3 regions of the Peribacillus sp. 05N428 genome follow, and region 2 is predicted to be linked to each of the others. Evidence: riboswitches for the same ligand, from Rfam matches in the RefSeq annotation. Region 2 holds a riboswitch; each other region holds the start of a gene.
What was found. Region 2 has a riboswitch for S-adenosylmethionine ahead of AC1DIV_RS07125 (YezD family protein). Riboswitches for the same ligand answer to the same signal wherever they lie in the genome.
Positions count from the first base shown of each region.

Region 1: it holds a riboswitch for S-adenosylmethionine, as region 2 does, so the genes downstream of both, AC1DIV_RS20635 (methionine ABC transporter ATP-binding protein) here and AC1DIV_RS07125 (YezD family protein) in region 2, are expected to answer to the same signal.
Region 3: it holds a riboswitch for S-adenosylmethionine, as region 2 does, so the genes downstream of both, AC1DIV_RS09355 (methionine ABC transporter ATP-binding protein) here and AC1DIV_RS07125 (YezD family protein) in region 2, are expected to answer to the same signal.

Region 1 is NZ_JBFTMS010000026.1:12,899-18,822, forward strand. Features, by position in the region: gene AC1DIV_RS20625 (MetQ/NlpA family ABC transporter substrate-binding protein) at 1-539, opposite strand, end outside; gene AC1DIV_RS20630 (methionine ABC transporter permease) at 561-1,211, opposite strand; gene AC1DIV_RS20635 (methionine ABC transporter ATP-binding protein) at 1,233-2,249, opposite strand; SAM riboswitch class I at 2,509-2,620, opposite strand; gene AC1DIV_RS20640 (GNAT family N-acetyltransferase) at 2,738-3,214, opposite strand; gene AC1DIV_RS20645 (nuclear transport factor 2 family protein) at 3,308-3,643, opposite strand; gene AC1DIV_RS20650 (amidohydrolase family protein) at 4,064-5,374, opposite strand; gene AC1DIV_RS20655 (zinc-dependent alcohol dehydrogenase family protein) at 5,555-5,924, opposite strand, start outside.
Region 2 is NZ_JBFTMS010000005.1:130,898-136,821, forward strand. Features, by position in the region: gene AC1DIV_RS07110 (SDR family NAD(P)-dependent oxidoreductase) at 1-468, shown strand, start outside; gene AC1DIV_RS07115 (TetR/AcrR family transcriptional regulator) at 642-1,229, shown strand; gene ssuE (NADPH-dependent FMN reductase) at 1,417-1,950, shown strand; SAM riboswitch class I at 2,231-2,339, shown strand; gene AC1DIV_RS07125 (YezD family protein) at 2,496-2,639, shown strand; gene AC1DIV_RS07130 (phosphoadenylyl-sulfate reductase) at 2,809-3,525, shown strand; gene sat (sulfate adenylyltransferase) at 3,578-4,726, shown strand; gene cysC (adenylyl-sulfate kinase) at 4,770-5,369, shown strand; gene AC1DIV_RS07145 (nitrite/sulfite reductase) at 5,386-5,924, shown strand, end outside.
Region 3 is NZ_JBFTMS010000007.1:94,154-100,077, reverse strand. Features, by position in the region: gene AC1DIV_RS09365 (MetQ/NlpA family ABC transporter substrate-binding protein) at 1-376, opposite strand, end outside; gene AC1DIV_RS09360 (methionine ABC transporter permease) at 392-1,060, opposite strand; gene AC1DIV_RS09355 (methionine ABC transporter ATP-binding protein) at 1,053-2,087, opposite strand; SAM riboswitch class I at 2,241-2,353, opposite strand; gene AC1DIV_RS09350 (O-acetylhomoserine aminocarboxypropyltransferase/cysteine synthase family protein) at 2,471-3,781, opposite strand; SAM riboswitch class I at 3,881-3,988, opposite strand; gene AC1DIV_RS09345 (thioredoxin family protein) at 4,133-4,441, opposite strand; gene AC1DIV_RS09340 (toprim domain-containing protein) at 4,445-4,810, opposite strand; gene gcvH (glycine cleavage system protein GcvH) at 4,905-5,288, opposite strand; gene AC1DIV_RS09330 (arsenate reductase family protein) at 5,384-5,740, opposite strand; gene AC1DIV_RS09325 (acyl-CoA dehydrogenase family protein) at 5,882-5,924, opposite strand, start outside.

The sequences.
Region 1 (5,924 bases), on a different contig from region 2:
ATTTTCAAGTTTTTCGGATTTTCCTTAATGATTTCCAATGATCCCGATCCATTGAATTCTTCTTTCAATGTAATCAATCCAGCTTCCTGAAGCAGGAGCAGTGCACGGCCAAAGTTTGTTGCTTCATTCGGAACGGCTACCGTAGCACCATCCGGAAGATCTTTGAGACTTTTATGTTTTTTCGAATAAAGGCCCATAGGTGCAATGACAGTCGACCCGATGGCCTCCAATTTCAGATTTTGATCTTGAACGAATTCATCGAAATAGGCGACGGTCTGGAATGAATTGGCATCAATTTCACCTTCGCTTAACGCAAGGTTCGGTTGGATATAATCATTGAAAGTGACCAGTTCGATATTAAGTCCGTCCTCTTTCGCCAAGTCGACAATGTATTCCCATGTTCTCGTATCCCCGCTGCTGACACCGACTTTCACTGTTTTCACATCACCCGAACTCCCTGATGCACCCTCTTCATTCCCGCATGCTGAAGCCACGATGGCCAATGCCAATACCATGATCGTTAATAAGATTTTTTTCATTTTTCCTGCCTCCTGTTAGTTTTATCTTCTTCTGATTTTTCTTGAAACAAAATTCCCGGTGGATTGCAATAATTGAACGATGATCACGAGTGCCGCTACTGTGACAATCATCGTCATCGTATCGAACCTTTGATAACCGTAAGCCAAGGCTAAATCCCCGACCCCGCCTGCACCGACGGCACCTGCCATCGCCGTAGATCCAACAAGCCCGATTGTCGCTGTTGTAAATGTCAGGATCAACGAGCTAAGTCCCTCGGGAATCAAAAAGTGGTAAATGATTTGCCATGTTGTCGCCCCCATCGCCTGAGCTGCCTCGATGATCCCTTTGTCCACTTCCAACAGTGAGTTTTCCACAAGCCGGGCAATATAAGGAGCCGCGTAAAAGATAAGCGGAACAATGGCCGCATTCGTTCCGATCGCACTGCCGACAATCATTCTTGTAAACGGAATGAGTGCTACAAGCAAGATGATGAAAGGAACGGACCGCAGGATATTGATGATCGGGTTCAATACATTAAAAATCCATTTATTCTCCAGGATGTGACCCTTTCTTGTAATGACAAGCAGGATACCGAGCGGAAGCCCGATCAATCCGGAAAATATCAATGAGATGGCTACCATATAAAGTGTGTCACCGAAAGCTGTCGACAGCTGCTCTGCCGTTATTTCCATTCCCCAAAGCGTATTACCCATTTATACTTGCACCTCCTGGACGAGAATCCCCTCATCTTTAATATATTGATAAGCCTTGTCGACCTCATTTTTGCTCCCCGTCACTTCGATGATCAAATTCCCGAAAGGAGTTTCCTGGATTTCAGAAATATTGGCTGATAAGACACTTAAATGAACATCATATTTCTTCGAGATGGTTGAAAGTAAAGGAGTACCCGAAGTAGTTCCAATAAAATTAATTTTCCAAATAATCGGGATATGGGACCCTATGCTTTTTAAGAAACTTTGTGGAATTTCGTCATGTATGACCGTTCTCACGAAGTTTTTTGCAATATCCGTTTGCGGCTTGGCAAAAACTTCGAAAACCGAACCTTGTTCAACAACGCAGCCGCCCTCCATGACCGCTACCTTATTGCAAATTTCCCGAATGACAGACATCTCATGAGTGATTAGCAAAATGGTGATATTGTATTCTTTATTAATTTTTTTTAAGAGCTGCAGAACTGCACTCGTTGTTTGTGGATCCAATGCCGACGTAGCTTCATCACACAATAAGATCGATGGATTCGTAGCCAACGCCCTCGCAATGCCGATCCGCTGCTTTTGCCCGCCGGATAATTGTTCCGGATAACTCTTTGCTTTGCTCGATAAGCCAACGAACTCCAATAGCTCGCCTACACGTTCTTTGATTTCCTTAGCTGGAGTTCCCGATAAAACCAGCGGCATGGCAATATTATCAAAAACAGTTTTTGAGTTTAGTAAGTTGAAATGCTGAAAGATCATCCCGATTTTTTTCTTTTCTGCCCGTAATTCCTTCGGGCTTAATTTGGTTAAATCCTTGCCCCCAACAACCACCGAACCATCTGAAGGATGTTCAAGCAAATTGACCAACCTGATCAACGTACTCTTTCCGGCCCCGCTATAACCGACTACCCCGAATATATCCCCCTTTTCCACTGTCAAATCAATGCCCTTCAAAGCCTCGACAGTCTGTTTCTTTGTTTGATAAACCTTTTTAACACCTTGAAACTCAATCATCCAATCTCCCCCCATGCTGTTTATTTGTACGAATTCCTTATCCAGAGAGAAGAGCTTTGCAACGCTTCATAATGATAGGGTTAAATTTTCGAAATTCACGAGTAAAACTGCAAAATTCACGAGTAACTGCACCAATTCTCCAAATAACCATATACATTTTGAATAAACAAAAGAGGCCTCTTCCGTCATCAGACAGAAGAGGCCTCTTTTAGACATAAAAAAGAGTAAACTCTTAAATTAATTATCTAAGAAAAGCTCCTTCTTATCTTTCAAACTTTCGTCCGTTGGAATTAGCACAGTATTTTTACAAAAGTAAAAACCCGCTGCCGAGGTATCATAGGGCCAAGTCCCTCCACATCTCTTGATAAGAATTAACGTTATATTTAATTATGTCCTTCACTATATATTCTAATTTCGCTAAAGTCAACCATATTTTTCATCGCTATAAATAGTTTCACAGTATAGTGAATCGATACTTTTTAATTATATTAATATAATGATTTACTCATTCTCCATACAGGGTATTTTTCATTTTCTTCCCTTATCTTCACCATGCCTGAATTCGTATATAAAGAAATCGCCCTTTGATTATCCGGAGAAACCCTTAGATGATATTCGGTTACATTAAATTGCCTGAAAAAGTTTTCTGCGTAGCGAACCAATTCCTTGCCAAGGCCTTTACTGCGGTATTCGGGAATAAGATAAAATAGATTCACATAGCCAATTTCAGTTCCTTCATACTCCCGAATTTGAAGTTCCATTTGTCCAATCGGTTCTTGGTCCTTTTCAATGATCACCTGTCCATCCGGAAATTTGCGGACCCTTTCTTCCATTCGTTGCAGATAGGCATGTTCATCTCCAAAACCAGCATCAGTTCCAAAACTTACAACAAAGGAATCTTTCCGGAAATTAATGATAGTATCTTTATCTTTGTCCGTATCAATGGTCCGAAAGATCAACTTCATCCACCCCTATCATTTTAGTGAAATAGTTTTCATGCTAGGAAAACTCATGTACCTTTCAAAATTTAAAAACTTTCTTTTTCATAAAAAAAAAGCTTAAAGGAGCCCTTTTGTTTTTGTACCTTGATGAAAAAACATTTGCCATCTTCCATTCGCACATTTCCAGATTGAACTTCTTAAGGTATGTTCCAGCTTATCTTCATCAAAAATCCGGTATGTAGTTAGCACGGTATCATCAGACAATGGATGCATCTCAAATTGACTTAATGTCATGTTCACCGCTCCGGCTCCCTCTTGCCCCATAAAATCGCTTTTTGACCATATGTTACCCGAACTGCCGAACTCAAAGAAATCATCTTTCAATAAGGATGAAAGCACTTCTGGAGATGTACGAACTTCAGATTTTAACAATTTCTCCTCCAGCTGATACAAATGCTCTTTTAATAATTAAGATTCCCTGTCCATTCATCTTGTCCTCCTTTTTCAACCATTTCCCTCGAAGAAACGAAATAGGAAAATCGTGAATAATTAATACGTAGATTTTCAGTAATTCATGAACCATGCGATTTAAGTTTTTTTATCCAGCTGCTTGCTGATTAGCAGTTGGCTCATCTTGCGGTCAGCGGCATTTTCTCGTTTTTAACCGTTTTTGCCGTCCCCATTATATTACTATTTTTAGCTGGCTTACTTCGTAACTGGACTCACAACAGATTTCTAAGTAAACCATTTATTCCACAATACTAGCGGCCATTCCTTTTTTACCTCTAAATATTTACTCCCGCAACCCATAAAAAAAAGGAGCTGCAAATGGCAGCTCCTTTCTTTGGGCATCCGGTTGTTCTCCCATCAGTGTTATCGTGATAGGGTTCCTTGCAGACGATTGGTTTCGGCGATTACTTTTTCTTCATCGATCGTTAAGCAGCGGCCATCTTTCACGACCATTTTGCCATCGATGTAAACATCACATACGTCATTTCCGCGTGCTGCATAAAGCAGGTGCGAATAGGCTTCACTCAGTGGCTGCAGGTGTTCTTTGTTATATGGGTAAATGGTGATGAAATCTGCTTTTTTACCAGCTTCCAGTGATCCTGTGTGACCCATGCCTATCGCTTCGGCACCCATTCTTGTGGCCATGGCGAGTGCTGTTTGTGCAGGGAATTTTGTGGCATCCTTATACATTCCTTTTTGCAGTAATGCGGCTGTCCTCATTTCTTCGAACATATCGAAGTTATTATTGGAGGCGACGCCATCTGTTGCCACTCCCACTTTAATGCCTGCATCAAGAAGGCTGACAACATCTGCTATCCCAGATCCGAGCTTCAGGTTACTGATTGGATTATGGGCAACGCGAACATCATGCTGTTTTAGGATCGCCCGCTCTTCATCATTAAGGACCACTCCATGTGCCATGACGGTAGGCTGATCGAACAGGCCTAGACGGCGAAGGTGCTCGACAGGACGGGATCCGTAACGTTTTTCGATGTCGAGGATTTCAAAGTCCGTTTCCGATACGTGGATGTGCACCATCAAATCATTCTCTTTTGCAATTCGTGCACTTTCCATGATTGCTTCAGGTGTGCAGGCATATGGGCTATGCGGTGCGACCATGGTAGTCAGGCGGCCATCGGCAAATGCTTTATAGTTTTTTGAAAACTGCTCAGCCCCCATGAGGTTCGCTTTCTGGTCTTTTTCGATACCCAAGCTGAAGATCGTATAGGAAAAGGCTCCGCGCATTCCTGTTTCGCCTATCGTCTCCATGACAGCACCTGCATCTATTCCATTAGGATTGAACATATCCGAAAATGTCGTGGTTCCTGATTTCATCATTTCCATAATGCCTAGCTGTGAACTTACAGAGGCGATTTCCGTTGTAAACTGGCTTTCGATCGGCCATATTTTCGTTTCAAGCCATGGCTTCAGCAGCATATCGTCCCCGATACCGCGTAAAAGGGTCATTACAATATGCGAATGGGCATTCACAAGGCCTGGCATGATCCATTTCCCGCCAAGGTTGACCACTTGATCTGCATCTGCCAATTGTTGTTCATCATGCTGGCCGATGTAGGATATGGTATGATCTTGTACAATCATCATGCCGTTTTCAATGATTTGGTTTTCCTTGTCCATCGTAAAAAATGTAGCATTCACATATATTGTTTTCATAAGTATTTCCTCCAAAGTTGTATCAGTATCAACATGTCCTATTCCGCATTCTAAACTAGCACCTTACAGGTAATCAAGTAATTCCATATTATCAGGGGCCATTTCACTTTACCTTAGGAACCTATTGGAAGAGCACCAAGATGAATGCTTCCTTCAATTAAGTAGTTATCCTTTGCGAAATCAGCTGCTTAAAAATATCTTCCCTTTATTGCTCGTGACAATAATCGCTTCTTGAACATCTTGAAGGCTGTAGTGGGAATCCGGCATCATGAACTTCAACTTTTCATCTGCAATGAACCCCATCAAAAGGTTAAATGTTTCATGCCAAGTTCGAACGGAAGCCTGCTGATTCCAATGCCGAAGATGAAACATTCTAACATCCACTTTTGTCCTTTGTGAAATTTCCGCCCAATTCACAGACTGTCCTGATAAAAGGCCAATCGTTAATAAGATGCCCTTAGGCCGTACACAAAAAGCTAGTTCTGAACCATCGATGCCGCCCACTGAATCTATGGCCGCTTTCGCACCGCGACCATTCGTCATTTCCATC
Region 2 (5,924 bases):
GGTATGATCCTAGACCAAGATATGGAAGGTTACTACAAAACGATTGGAGTGAACCAGCACGGAGTGGCCTTTGGAATCATGGCAGCAGGACGGAAAATGAAGGAACTGGGTAACAAGGGAGTCATTATAAATACCGCTTCTGTGTTTGGCTACTTAGCTTCCCATGGGACTTTTGCCTATCAGGCGACTAAAGGCGCTGTAAGAATGATGACACAGACAGCAGCTTTGGAATTGGGTGCTTATGGCATTCGCGTTGTGGGCATTGCACCGGGCGGGGTTGACACTCCTATCATACAAGGTTATCAAGACATGGGAATCATTGATAAATTGAATGCAAGTCAAATGCGCGGTGAATTGATTAAGCCAGAAGCCATTACAAATGCCGTCTATCTATTATCGTTAGAGGAAGCGGATGCGATCAATGGAAGTGTAGTCATGGTCGATGACGGCTATGCATCTTTTAAGTGATTTTCATAAATAGAAAACATCGTCCCAACCAGACGATGTTTTCTATTTATGATATATGGGAATATTGAATTCTAATAGATCAAAGGTAATATTGACCGATTGGTACCAGCGATATATCATGGGAAATAGATGGGTGAAACCGGTCTTATCTTTATAAAAGAAGGTTGATATTTTTGAAAAAAGGGCAGCAAACCAAAGAACGAATCATAAATGTAGCCCGGACTCTTTTTGCCACTAAAGGTTTTGACATGACAAGAACGAATGAAATTGCCTCTGCATGCAATGTTTCCGAAGCTACTATTTACAAATACTTTGACAGCAAAAAAAATTTGCTTTTGGCTACAATTACCCCTAATGAAAAAGAGGAATTTGAAGATGGGACTAGCCATCTATCCACGGATGATCTAGTGGAGAATCATGTTACTACCATGATAAAAAAAATTCTTGAAAATAAAGAACAGTTTTCGATATTATTTAGGGAAACACAATTCGATCAAGATATTTCAAAGCAATATGTAGATCAGATTTTCAAGCCAAATGCCAGGCATATTGAAATACAGAAGAGAATAGATAGCGGAGAGATACAATATATCTCTGATATTATTTTATTTAATGTAGGGATCATTTCTTTCACATTGGCTTTATCTACACATTATGAGATCCATCAACAAAAAAAGGAGCCATATTTTACTTCTGAACGAATTAAGAGCATTGCTCAACTTTTGGTATATGGTATTCATGGGAAACAAAATCATACATAATGAAACGGTCATATTTAAGGGCATGAGCATCAAGCCGTAAATATGACCGTTTCTTTTTTCATTCAGAGTAGATGTCCAGAGTGTAAGATTTGACTTATATTTTTCAGACAATTACGATAAATGTATACTTCACGAAATGCTTTAAGAAAATTATATCTGGAAATCTTGTAACATTGGAGGGTATCAAATGAGCGATATCGTAATTTTATCAGGAAGTCCGGCTATTCCATCAAGAACGGACATTTCACTAAAACATATTCAATCATTAGTCGAAAATGCAGGATTTACTACAGCTTATTTCTCGATTACGGATTTCTCAGCAGATGATTTATTCCAAGGGAAATATAATAGCGAGGATATCTCAAAGCTTTCAGAGAGAATTCAAGCGGCCAGAGGAGTCATTATAGGTTCACCGGTTTATAAGGCTTCTTATACAGGTGTATTGAAAGCATTGATTGATTTGCTGCCAGAAGGTGCTTTTAAGGGGAAGCCGGTGCTGCCAATCATGATTGGTGGAAGTAACAGGCATCTATTGGCGATTGATTATGCGCTTAAACCATTAATTTCAATATTAAAAGGCGAGCCGCTGCAGGGGATTTATTTTGTTGATAAGGAAATAGATAAACAGAATCCAGAAAACCCGATCAATGATTTGCATTTAATTGATCGCGTCCAGAGTCAGGTTCAAGAATTTGTAGAAGCGATACAGTTAAGAAATTAATGACTTCAATAAATTAATTCCTTCTATAAAAAGACTGGAACCCTAGAAATTTTTTTTAGAATAACACGCGTCAATAATAGGCCTAATAATGAAAATAGACTCATTTTTTTGGAGACTTTATCTAAAAAGACGAGTCTATTTTCGCATTTATATGAACATAAAATCATAAATTGAATAGTGTGTATAAAAATAACAGTTCATCCATAATATTAAACCAAGTTATTTTATAAGAAAACTCCATTGACAAGGATTAAATATATGTTAATATTTAAAATAATAAAACTTATCCAGAGCGACGGAGGGAATTGGCCCTTTGAAGTCCAGCAACCTGCATGATGGATGCAAGGTGCTACCTCCAACAAAATGTTGATCATTTTGGAAGATAAGGTAAAGATATTTACCTTGCGATCTTTCCATCATGGAAAGATTTTTGTTTTTTGTGAAAATTTTAGGAAGACCATAACAATGTAAGTTTGTATGGAATTATATAAATCTAAGAAATTTAAAATAAAATATTCGCGGATTTTCTTAAAGGAGGAACTGGTTTGGATAAAGAGAATCAGCTTGAAGAAATTTTTGAACGACTTCAAGAAATGCTTAATTCAATGAAATATGGATCCATTACACTTATTGTCCAGGATGGTAAAATCATTCAAATGGAGAGAAATGAAAAACTAAGAATTAAATAAGGTATCTGCTGACTAGAAAAACTAGAGGCGGGTTTAACTGATATAAAGAGAGTATTGGTTAGATTCGTCTCTTTTTCCTAGATTCAAATAACCCGGGGAATATTACAACGGGAATTGATCAACAGTTACTCTAACCTGATACAGCAAGTTTTTAGAGGGGGCTACAAAGTTGGCTGCATTAATAAACTATGAAAATTTCAATACAGGGGACTTCCCTGTATTTCCTGCAGACAGTGAGACAAAAGGTGCTTTGGAAGTTCTGCAATGGGCGAATGACCATTATGGAGACAAACTGATTTATGCTTGCAGTTTTGGTATTGAAGGCATCGTGCTTACGGATTTATTGGCGAAGGTCAATCCTTCGGCTAAAATAGTTTTCCTTGATACAGATGTTCATTTTGAGGAAACTTACCAATTGATCGAGGAAGTGAAGAAGCGATATCCGAAGCTTTTGATCGAAATGAAGAAACCTGACTTGACGCTTGAGGAACAAGCGGCGGAATATGGCGATGAATTATGGCTTAGTGATTCCAATAAGTGCTGTAACATCCGTAAAATCGTTCCGCTTACAGATGTGCTTTCATCGGCAACAGCCTGGCTTTCGGGACTGCGGAGGGAGCAATCCGAAACAAGGGCTAAGACCGAGTATATCAATAAGGATAATAAGTTCAAATCAGTTAAAATATGCCCACTCATACATTGGACATGGAAAGATGTTTGGCGCTATGCCCACAAAAATGGACTTCCATATAATGTCCTGCATGATAATGGATATCCGAGCATTGGATGTAAAACGTGTACTGCACCTGCCTTCAATGCAGATGATTTACGCTCAGGCCGTTGGCAAGGAGCTCAAAAAACGGAATGCGGATTGCATTTATCTTAAATAAATAGAAATTATAGGCTTAAATAAATAGAAGCCATAGGGGGAAATTAGAATGACAATCAGTTTACCGCACGGAGGAACATTAATCGATCTTTGGGAACCAAAATATGATTTTAGTAAAATAACGAAGTCAATCGAAATCGATGAAATTGCTTTAAGCGATCTTGAATTGATAGGCACTGGTGCCTACAGCCCGATTAAAGGATTCTTTACAAAAAGTGACTATGAGACAGTGGTGAAGGATATGAGGCTTAGCAGCGGACATGTATGGAGCATCCCGATTACGCTGCCTTTGACCGAAGAAGCTGCAGAAAGCCTTACTATAGGTGAAGAAGTAACATTAACCCATGAAGGTGAAACTTACGGGGTTCTCTCCGTTTCCGATATTTACACTCCAGATAAGCAATTGGAAGCGACATTGGTATATCAAACAGATGATGAGAAGCATCCTGGAGTGAAAAATTTATATAACCGCGGGGATGTATATGTCGGCGGGGAAATAAAGTTGATCAAGAGAATAGAGCGTCCGCTATTTCAAGCTCATTATTTGGACCCAGTCGAGACAAGGAAGGCTTTCGCTGAAAAAGGATGGGAAACGGTTGTCGGTTTCCAAACGAGGAACCCTGTTCACCGTGCACATGAATATATCCAAAAGACAGCATTGGAAATCGTCGACGGTTTATTCTTAAATCCTCTAGTCGGTGCCACTAAATCAGATGACATTCCGGCAGATGTAAGAATGGAAAGCTATAAAGTGCTGCTTGATAAATATTATCCTAAGGATCGCGTCTCCCTTGCAGTTTTCCCTGCTGCCATGCGTTATGCAGGACCTAGAGAAGCCATTTTCCACGCGATGGTCCGTAAAAATTATGGTTGTACCCATTTTATCGTCGGACGTGATCATGCGGGTGTGGGCGATTATTATGGCACATACGATGCTCAAAAAATCTTTGGGAATTTCAATGCAGATGAGTTAGGGATCACGCTATTATTCTTTGAACATAGTTTTTACTGTAAAGCATGTGGCAATATGGCTTCCGCTAAAACTTGTCCGCATGGCAAGGAAGACCATGTCATCCTGTCTGGAACGAAGGTAAGGGAAATGTTGCGTAATGGGGAAATTCCTCCAGCTACCTTTAGCCGTAAGGAAGTCATCGAGGTGTTGATCGAAGGTCTAAAAAAAAATGAAGTTTATAACTGATTGGACATAAATGGAAGGGTCACATGAAGAGGGGGATTATCAAATGAGTAAAAGTACGAATGTCACATGGCATGAGACGTCATTGACCAAGGAGCACCGACGGAAGCAGAACGGGCATGAAAGCACGGTTCTATGGTTTACAGGACTATCGGGTTCCGGAAAATCAACGATTGCAAACGCGGTCGCTAAAGAGTTATACAATCGGAATATTCGAAGTTATGTTTTGGATGGTGATAATATCCGTCATGGCTTAAATAAAGATTTAGGTTTTTCTGAAGAAGATAGAACCGAGAATATTAGGCGGATTGGTGAGGTTTCCAAGTTATTCGTGGATAGTGGGCAGTTCGTATTGACCGCTTTCATATCACCTTTCAGGGCAGATCGGCAGATTGTACGTGATTTACTCGAAGAAGGGGAGTTTATTGAAGTATACATAAAGTGTCCGATCGAAGAGTGCGAAGTGCGTGATCCAAAAGGGCTTTATGACAAGGCCCGTAAAGGCATCATTAAAGATTTTACCGGAATCGACTCTCCATACGAAGAACCTGAACAACCGGAAATCATTTTAGAATCCGACCAATACAGCATTGAAGAGTGCGTTGAGCAGGTAATCGGCTATTTAACAGCAAAGAAAGCGATTTAATCAAGGAGGAAATGTAATGGTTTACGAGAAATTTTGGTCGGAAAATCCACTAATCGCTAAAAATAAAACGGAAATCTGGAAATTGGAAAAAGACGGCTTGAAGATATTTGATGATATTCCACATTACGCAGCAAATGGGTTTGATTCCATCCCTAAAGAGAAATGGGATATGTTCAAGTGGGCTGGTTTATACCTGCAACGGCCAAAAGAAGCTGGTTATTGGATGATGCGAGTCGTTATTCCCGGAGGTATCCTGACTTATGATCAACAAATAACTCTAGCTAACATCGCTAAAGATTACGGGAGGGACGTATATGACATTACAACCCGTCAAGCCATTCAATTCCATTGGCTGACCATCGAACAGGTCCCGGATATATTGAACCGTTTAGAAAAGGTTGGAATGACTACGGCTGGAGCTTGTGGTGATATAACCCGTAATATCATCGGTAATGCATTGGCAGGCATCGATCCTGATGAACTTTTTGATACACGCGAGGTACTTTATGATGTATTTGAGTATTTCCGCCTTAACGAAGACTATTCGAACCTTCC
Region 3 (5,924 bases), on a different contig from region 2:
TATATTTTTTTGAATATAGAGCAATCGGCTCGATATGGATTCCGCCAGCATTGACGAAGTCATATCCATTTTCTTTAATTTGCCCCTCTAAATATGGAATGTGTTGAAAGTAGTTAGCATCCAATTCCTTATCATTCAACGCCTTATTCGGTAAAACATAGTCCTGGAATGTTTCGATTTCCAAATCGATTCCTTTTTCTTTAAGAAGCGGTTTAGCTTCCTCAAGGATTTCTGCATGAGGAACATTGGATGCCCCTACAACTATTTTCTTCGATTCTTTTTCCGTATCGCTGCCGCTTTTATCCTTTTCACTTCCACAAGCAGCCAAAGCGATAGATAACACTAAGATTAATGCAAATCCTAAAAACTTTTTCATCCTATTCATCTCCCTTTATCTTTTGTCCAATTTAGATGTAATCACATCTCCAATAATTTGAATTATGAAGACGATAATTAGAATAACGATCGTCGCTACAAGCGTAACGTCATTTTGATTTCTTTGATAGCCGTCCAAATAGGCTAGATTACCAAGCCCGCCTGCGCCGATGACCCCGGCCATCGCGGTATATCCAACCAATGCAATCGATGTTACCGTAATCCCGGAAATAAGGGCAGGCATCGACTCTGGAAGAAGGACCTTCCAAATGATCGTGCTCGTTTTTGCCCCCATCGATTTAGCGGCTTCAATTACACCTTTATCGATTTCACGGAGGCCGATTTCAACCATACGCGCATAAAATGGGGCCGCACCGATAATAAGTGCCGGCAGTGCAGCGTTCTCACCGATCATGGAACCGACAAGCGCTTTAGTGAAAGGAATGAGCAGCACGATCAAAATAAGAAATGGAATGGAACGGAATATATTGACGACAGCACTCATGACTCCGTTGACAGCCCGGTTTTGCCACATATTACCCTTCCCTGTCAGGAAAAGGATCAATCCTAGTATTATGCCTATAAAAAAGGTTGCCACTACAGAGACGCTTGTCATGTAAAGCGTTTCTTTCGTAGCTTCAATGATGTCTTCCCAATCAACATTCGGCAATAATTCTTCAAGCATGAGTAATCACCTCCACGCCTACCTGCTGTGCTCTAATGAATTCGATTGCGCGGAGCATTTCATCCTCTTTGCCATCTAGATGGATAAACAATGTTCCATATGAACCGCTTCTTGTTTGGGATATCTTACCTTGAACGATATTGACATCCAACTCGAAGTTACGTACAAGCTTGGTGATCAATGGGCTTTCTGCATGATCACCTACAAAGGTCAATTGAATCACTTTGCCGGCTGGATAGCGTTCGAGCAAATGGTCCATCGTTTCTTTCGTTTCTTCCGGTTCCGTTACCTGTTGGACGAAACGCTTCGTCATTTGTTCTTTAGGATTCTTGAAGACATCCAGGACAGGACCCTGTTCAACAACCTGCCCGCTTTCCATCACGGCGACGCGATGGCAGATTTTACGTATTACATGCATTTCATGCGTAATCAAGACGATCGTCAATCCCAAACGCTGATTGATGTCAACAAGCAATTCGAGTATGGAGTCGGTAGTCTGCGGATCCAATGCAGAAGTCGCTTCATCACACAGCAGAACTTTAGGGTCATTTGCCAGAGCCCTGGCTATTCCCACCCTTTGCTTTTGCCCTCCGCTTAATTGCGAAGGATAGGCCTTTTCCCTGCCTTCAAGTCCGACTAACTTGATCAATTCGTTCACACGCTTGGTGCGTTCAGGTTTAGAAACTCCTGCAATTTCCAAAGGGAAAGATATATTCTCCTGAACGGTCCTTGACCATAATAGATTGAAATGTTGGAAAATCATGCTGATTTCTTGACGGGCCTTACGGAGCTGAGCCCCTTTAATTTTTGAAATTTCCTTTTCAGCCACCACAACGGATCCCTCTGTCGGTGTTTCCAATCCATTGAGCATTCTGATCAAAGTACTTTTCCCCGCTCCACTGTAACCGATGATACCGAAAATCTCGCCTTTATTTATTTCAACATTCACATTATTTACAGCCTTGATCGTCTCACTGTTTCCTTTTCCTGTTCGGAACAGCTTACTGACTTTCGTCAATGTAATCATTAACCCTCACCTCTTTTATCCAATAAAACCTATGAACTTAGTTGATTTCTCTACATTATTAGTCTGTTTCTCCTATCATGTAAAAGTTTTCCCAATTAAAATAGAAAAAACCTTTCTGCATGAGCAGAAAGGCAGGTGAAGAAACAGGCCTTCCTCTCATCTTCCAAAGTGATTAAACTTTGTGTGAATTGGCACCTTTCCAAGGAAATCTCCTTGTCGGTTGCCGGGTTTCATCGGGCACATCCCTCCACCTCTCTTGATAAGAGCTAATATATAGAATATTTGTACATCATTAAGTTCTTTAGTATGGAGAAATTTTATCATAGATAAAAAAGGAGCGCAATGTATATTATTTCTAGTACAAGAATGAACAGGAACTTTACTTAAACCGATTTGGAAGTCAAGGAGACGATATTCGTCGCCTTTTCAATTGCCTGCTCCAAATCTTCTATTAAGTCGTCTACATTTTCAATCCCAATCGATAATCGGACTTGATCGGCACTTACGCCCGCTTTCGCAAGACCCGCCTCATTCAATTGTTGATGGGTCGTACTGGCTGGGTGGATGATCAAGCTCTTCGCATCCCCCACATTAGCCACATGGGACCATAATTCCACCGAATTGATAAGTTTTGCCCCAGCTTCGCGATTACCTTGAATCCCAAATGTCACGACAGATCCAGCTCCCTTTGGCAAATACTTATCCGCAAGGGCTTTATCGGGATGATCCTCATCACCAGGATGTGAAACCCAGGTAACGGCAGGATGGTTTTTTAAATAGTTTATGACAGACTTGGTGTTGGATAGATGCTCTTTCATCCTTACATGCAGCGTTTCAAGTCCAAGCGTAAACTGGAATGCACTTTGGGCACTTAGTGCTGGGCCCAAATCACGGAGTAACTGGACTCGGGCTTTCGTTATGAATGCAGCAGGTCCAACTGCCTCGGCGTATACCAGACCGTCGTAACTTGGGTCAGGCTCCGTGAAGCCAGGGTAGTTCGGCGAGTTCCAATCAAATTTCCCTCCATCCACGATGACACCGCCTAGCGTCGTTCCATTTCCAAGAAGCCATTTTGTAGCGGAATGGATGACAATATCCGCTCCAAAATCAATTGGTTTGCAAAGATACGGTGTCGCGAAGGTATTATCAATGATTAAAGGTATGCCGGCTTCGTGGGCAATTTCCGCTACCGCTTCAATATCGAGCACCCTCAAACTTGGATTTCCGATCGTTTCAGCAAAAATGGCTTTAGTTCTTGGCGTAATCGCCCTTTTGAAGTTTTCAGGGTCATCGGGAGAAACGAACTTCACTTTGATCCCATATTTAGGAAGAGTGTTTTCAAAAAGGTTATACGTACCGCCATATAATGTAGAGGCAGAAACAATCTCATCCCCTGCAGCGGCGATATTCAGGATTGAAAGTGAGATGGCGGCCATTCCGCTTGCCGTTGCCAATCCGCCGATACCGCCTTCCAATAAAGCCATCCTTTCCTCAAAAACACTGACCGTGGGATTATGAAGCCGTGTATATATATAGCCATTCTCCTTTAGGCCAAATAAATTCGCTGCATGGTCGGTGTCCTTGAACAAGTATGCATTGCTTTGGTAGATAGGAACGGCACGGGCACCTGTTTCATCAGCTTGGAGACCGCCATGAACACTTAATGTTTCGAAACGCAACTTTTTCTCTGACATATAATTTCACCTTTTTCTATGGATTTAGTTGGATTTATATGAAATCTGGCTTTTTATAAACAAAAAAACCACTTCAATAAGAAGAGGTTTCAAGAACACACCTCATCTACCAGAGCCAACACTCTGCTGGAATTAGCACCGTATATAAAAATTTATACCGGTTGCCGGGCTTCGTCGGGCCAGTCCCTCCGCCACTCTTGATAAGAACTATTAAATTCTGCCATTACTTAATTCAAAATATAGCATTTTAGATTAAATCAGTCAATGAATTGTTAGAATATTCTTTGTTTTTCTCTTCTCTCATTCAAATGTCAGCAACAAAGAAAACCAACCGCGGTTCTGATTGGTTTCCTAGCTGATTTCCTTAAGCAATCCGTACAAATAAGGAACGGATTGAAAGGCATATATTTTTTTGTGCAGCTGCCCTTCTTTGAAAAGCAATAAGCAAGGAACACTTTCGATTTCATATGATTCGGCAATTGCTTGGACATAGTTCATATTCATTTTGCCTGCCTTCAATTCCGGAAAAAGCTCCAAGGATATCGTCAACATCTTGGAGGCCACCTGACAGGTGCCGCATAAAGGTGTATATAAATATAAGCAAAAGGTTTCCCCATTTTCAACAGCAAGCTTACACTCTTCTTCTTTCCATTCTTGCATCAATTAGTCGTTCACCCTTTGACTTAGAAATTTCATTTTCACATTCATATTGGCAGATAGGAGCACAGTTGCGATATGATGTTCGGGTGAGCTCTCCACTTCTTTGTACATTTTATTAATATACAGGTGGTTCGCTTCCGGCATTTCCCTTCGGAACTGCTTCCGCAGCTTTTCTCCTGATTCATCTGCGTCAAAAAGGAGATAAACATCACGGTCCATCAATTCATCCACTAATTCATCCAGCTTAGTTAATGATATGGTCCCATTCGTACATATTATTTCCACATCTTCATTTAAAACGGAGGCAACTTTTCTTCTATCGGAACTGCCTTCTACAATGATCACTTTATCGAATTCGCCCCACTCCATGTCATCACTCCATCTCACGAATTATGTGCGCAACTCACCCACTGTACAAATGAAAAAGAGAGCAGGCCTTTTCAGTCCCCCCTCTCCTTTCTTTTTAACCGTTGATTAAACTCTCATACTCTTCAGCGCTCATCAAGTTTTCAATATCACTGACATTAGATGGTTCAAGCACGACCATCCATGCCTTTTCATAAGGAGACTCATTTACATATTCAGGGTTGTCACTTAAATCTTCGTTTACTTCAACAACCTTGCCACTGATAGGTGCATAAAGCTCAGAAACGGTCTTAACGGATTCAACACTTCCAAATGGTTCGTTCGCTTTCAATTCATCGCCGATTTCCGGAAGCTCAACGAATACGATGTCCCCAAGCTCGGACTGTGCGAATGCCGTAATTCCAATGCGCACTGTTCCATCTTCCGTTTTGACCCATTCATGTTCTTTAGTGTAACGAAGTTCTTTTGGTGTTGTTGTCATAATTAACCCTCCATATGTACATCTTATTTTATCTATTCCATTATAAGGTAGATTGTTTGTTTAAGTAAGGAATTAACCAAATATTTCGTGAAATTTCAGTTCCAAACCTGTTCGAATTGCTCTTCTTTGAAACCTACCGTCACTTTGGTGCCATCCGTAACGATCGGCCTTTTCAGAAGCATGCCATCTGTGGACAATATATCAAGCATCTCTGCTTCAGAAGCTTCTTTCAGCTTATCCTTTAAGCCTAGCTCCCGATATTTTTGACCGCTAGTATTGAAAAACTTCTTCAACTCCAAATTGCTGTTTTTATATAGTTGTTCTATTTCAGTTCGCGAAGGGGGATTATCCGCTATATGGATCGCTTCATATTGCAGTTCATGATTATCCAGCCACTTCTTCGCATTACGGCATGTACCGCATTTTGGGTACCAATATAATGTTAAGCCCATCATTTCACCACCTATCAATAGAATACCCGTTTTTACCACGCAATACAACGAAATGTCTTTTGAATTTCCAATGCGATTTCATCAAAGGAAATAAAGGGAATGCCTTTTCGGGCATTCCCTTTACGGATTCTGACTTATTGCTTAAAGAGCATATTTTTCCGTTTCGATTACTTTGACGGATGCT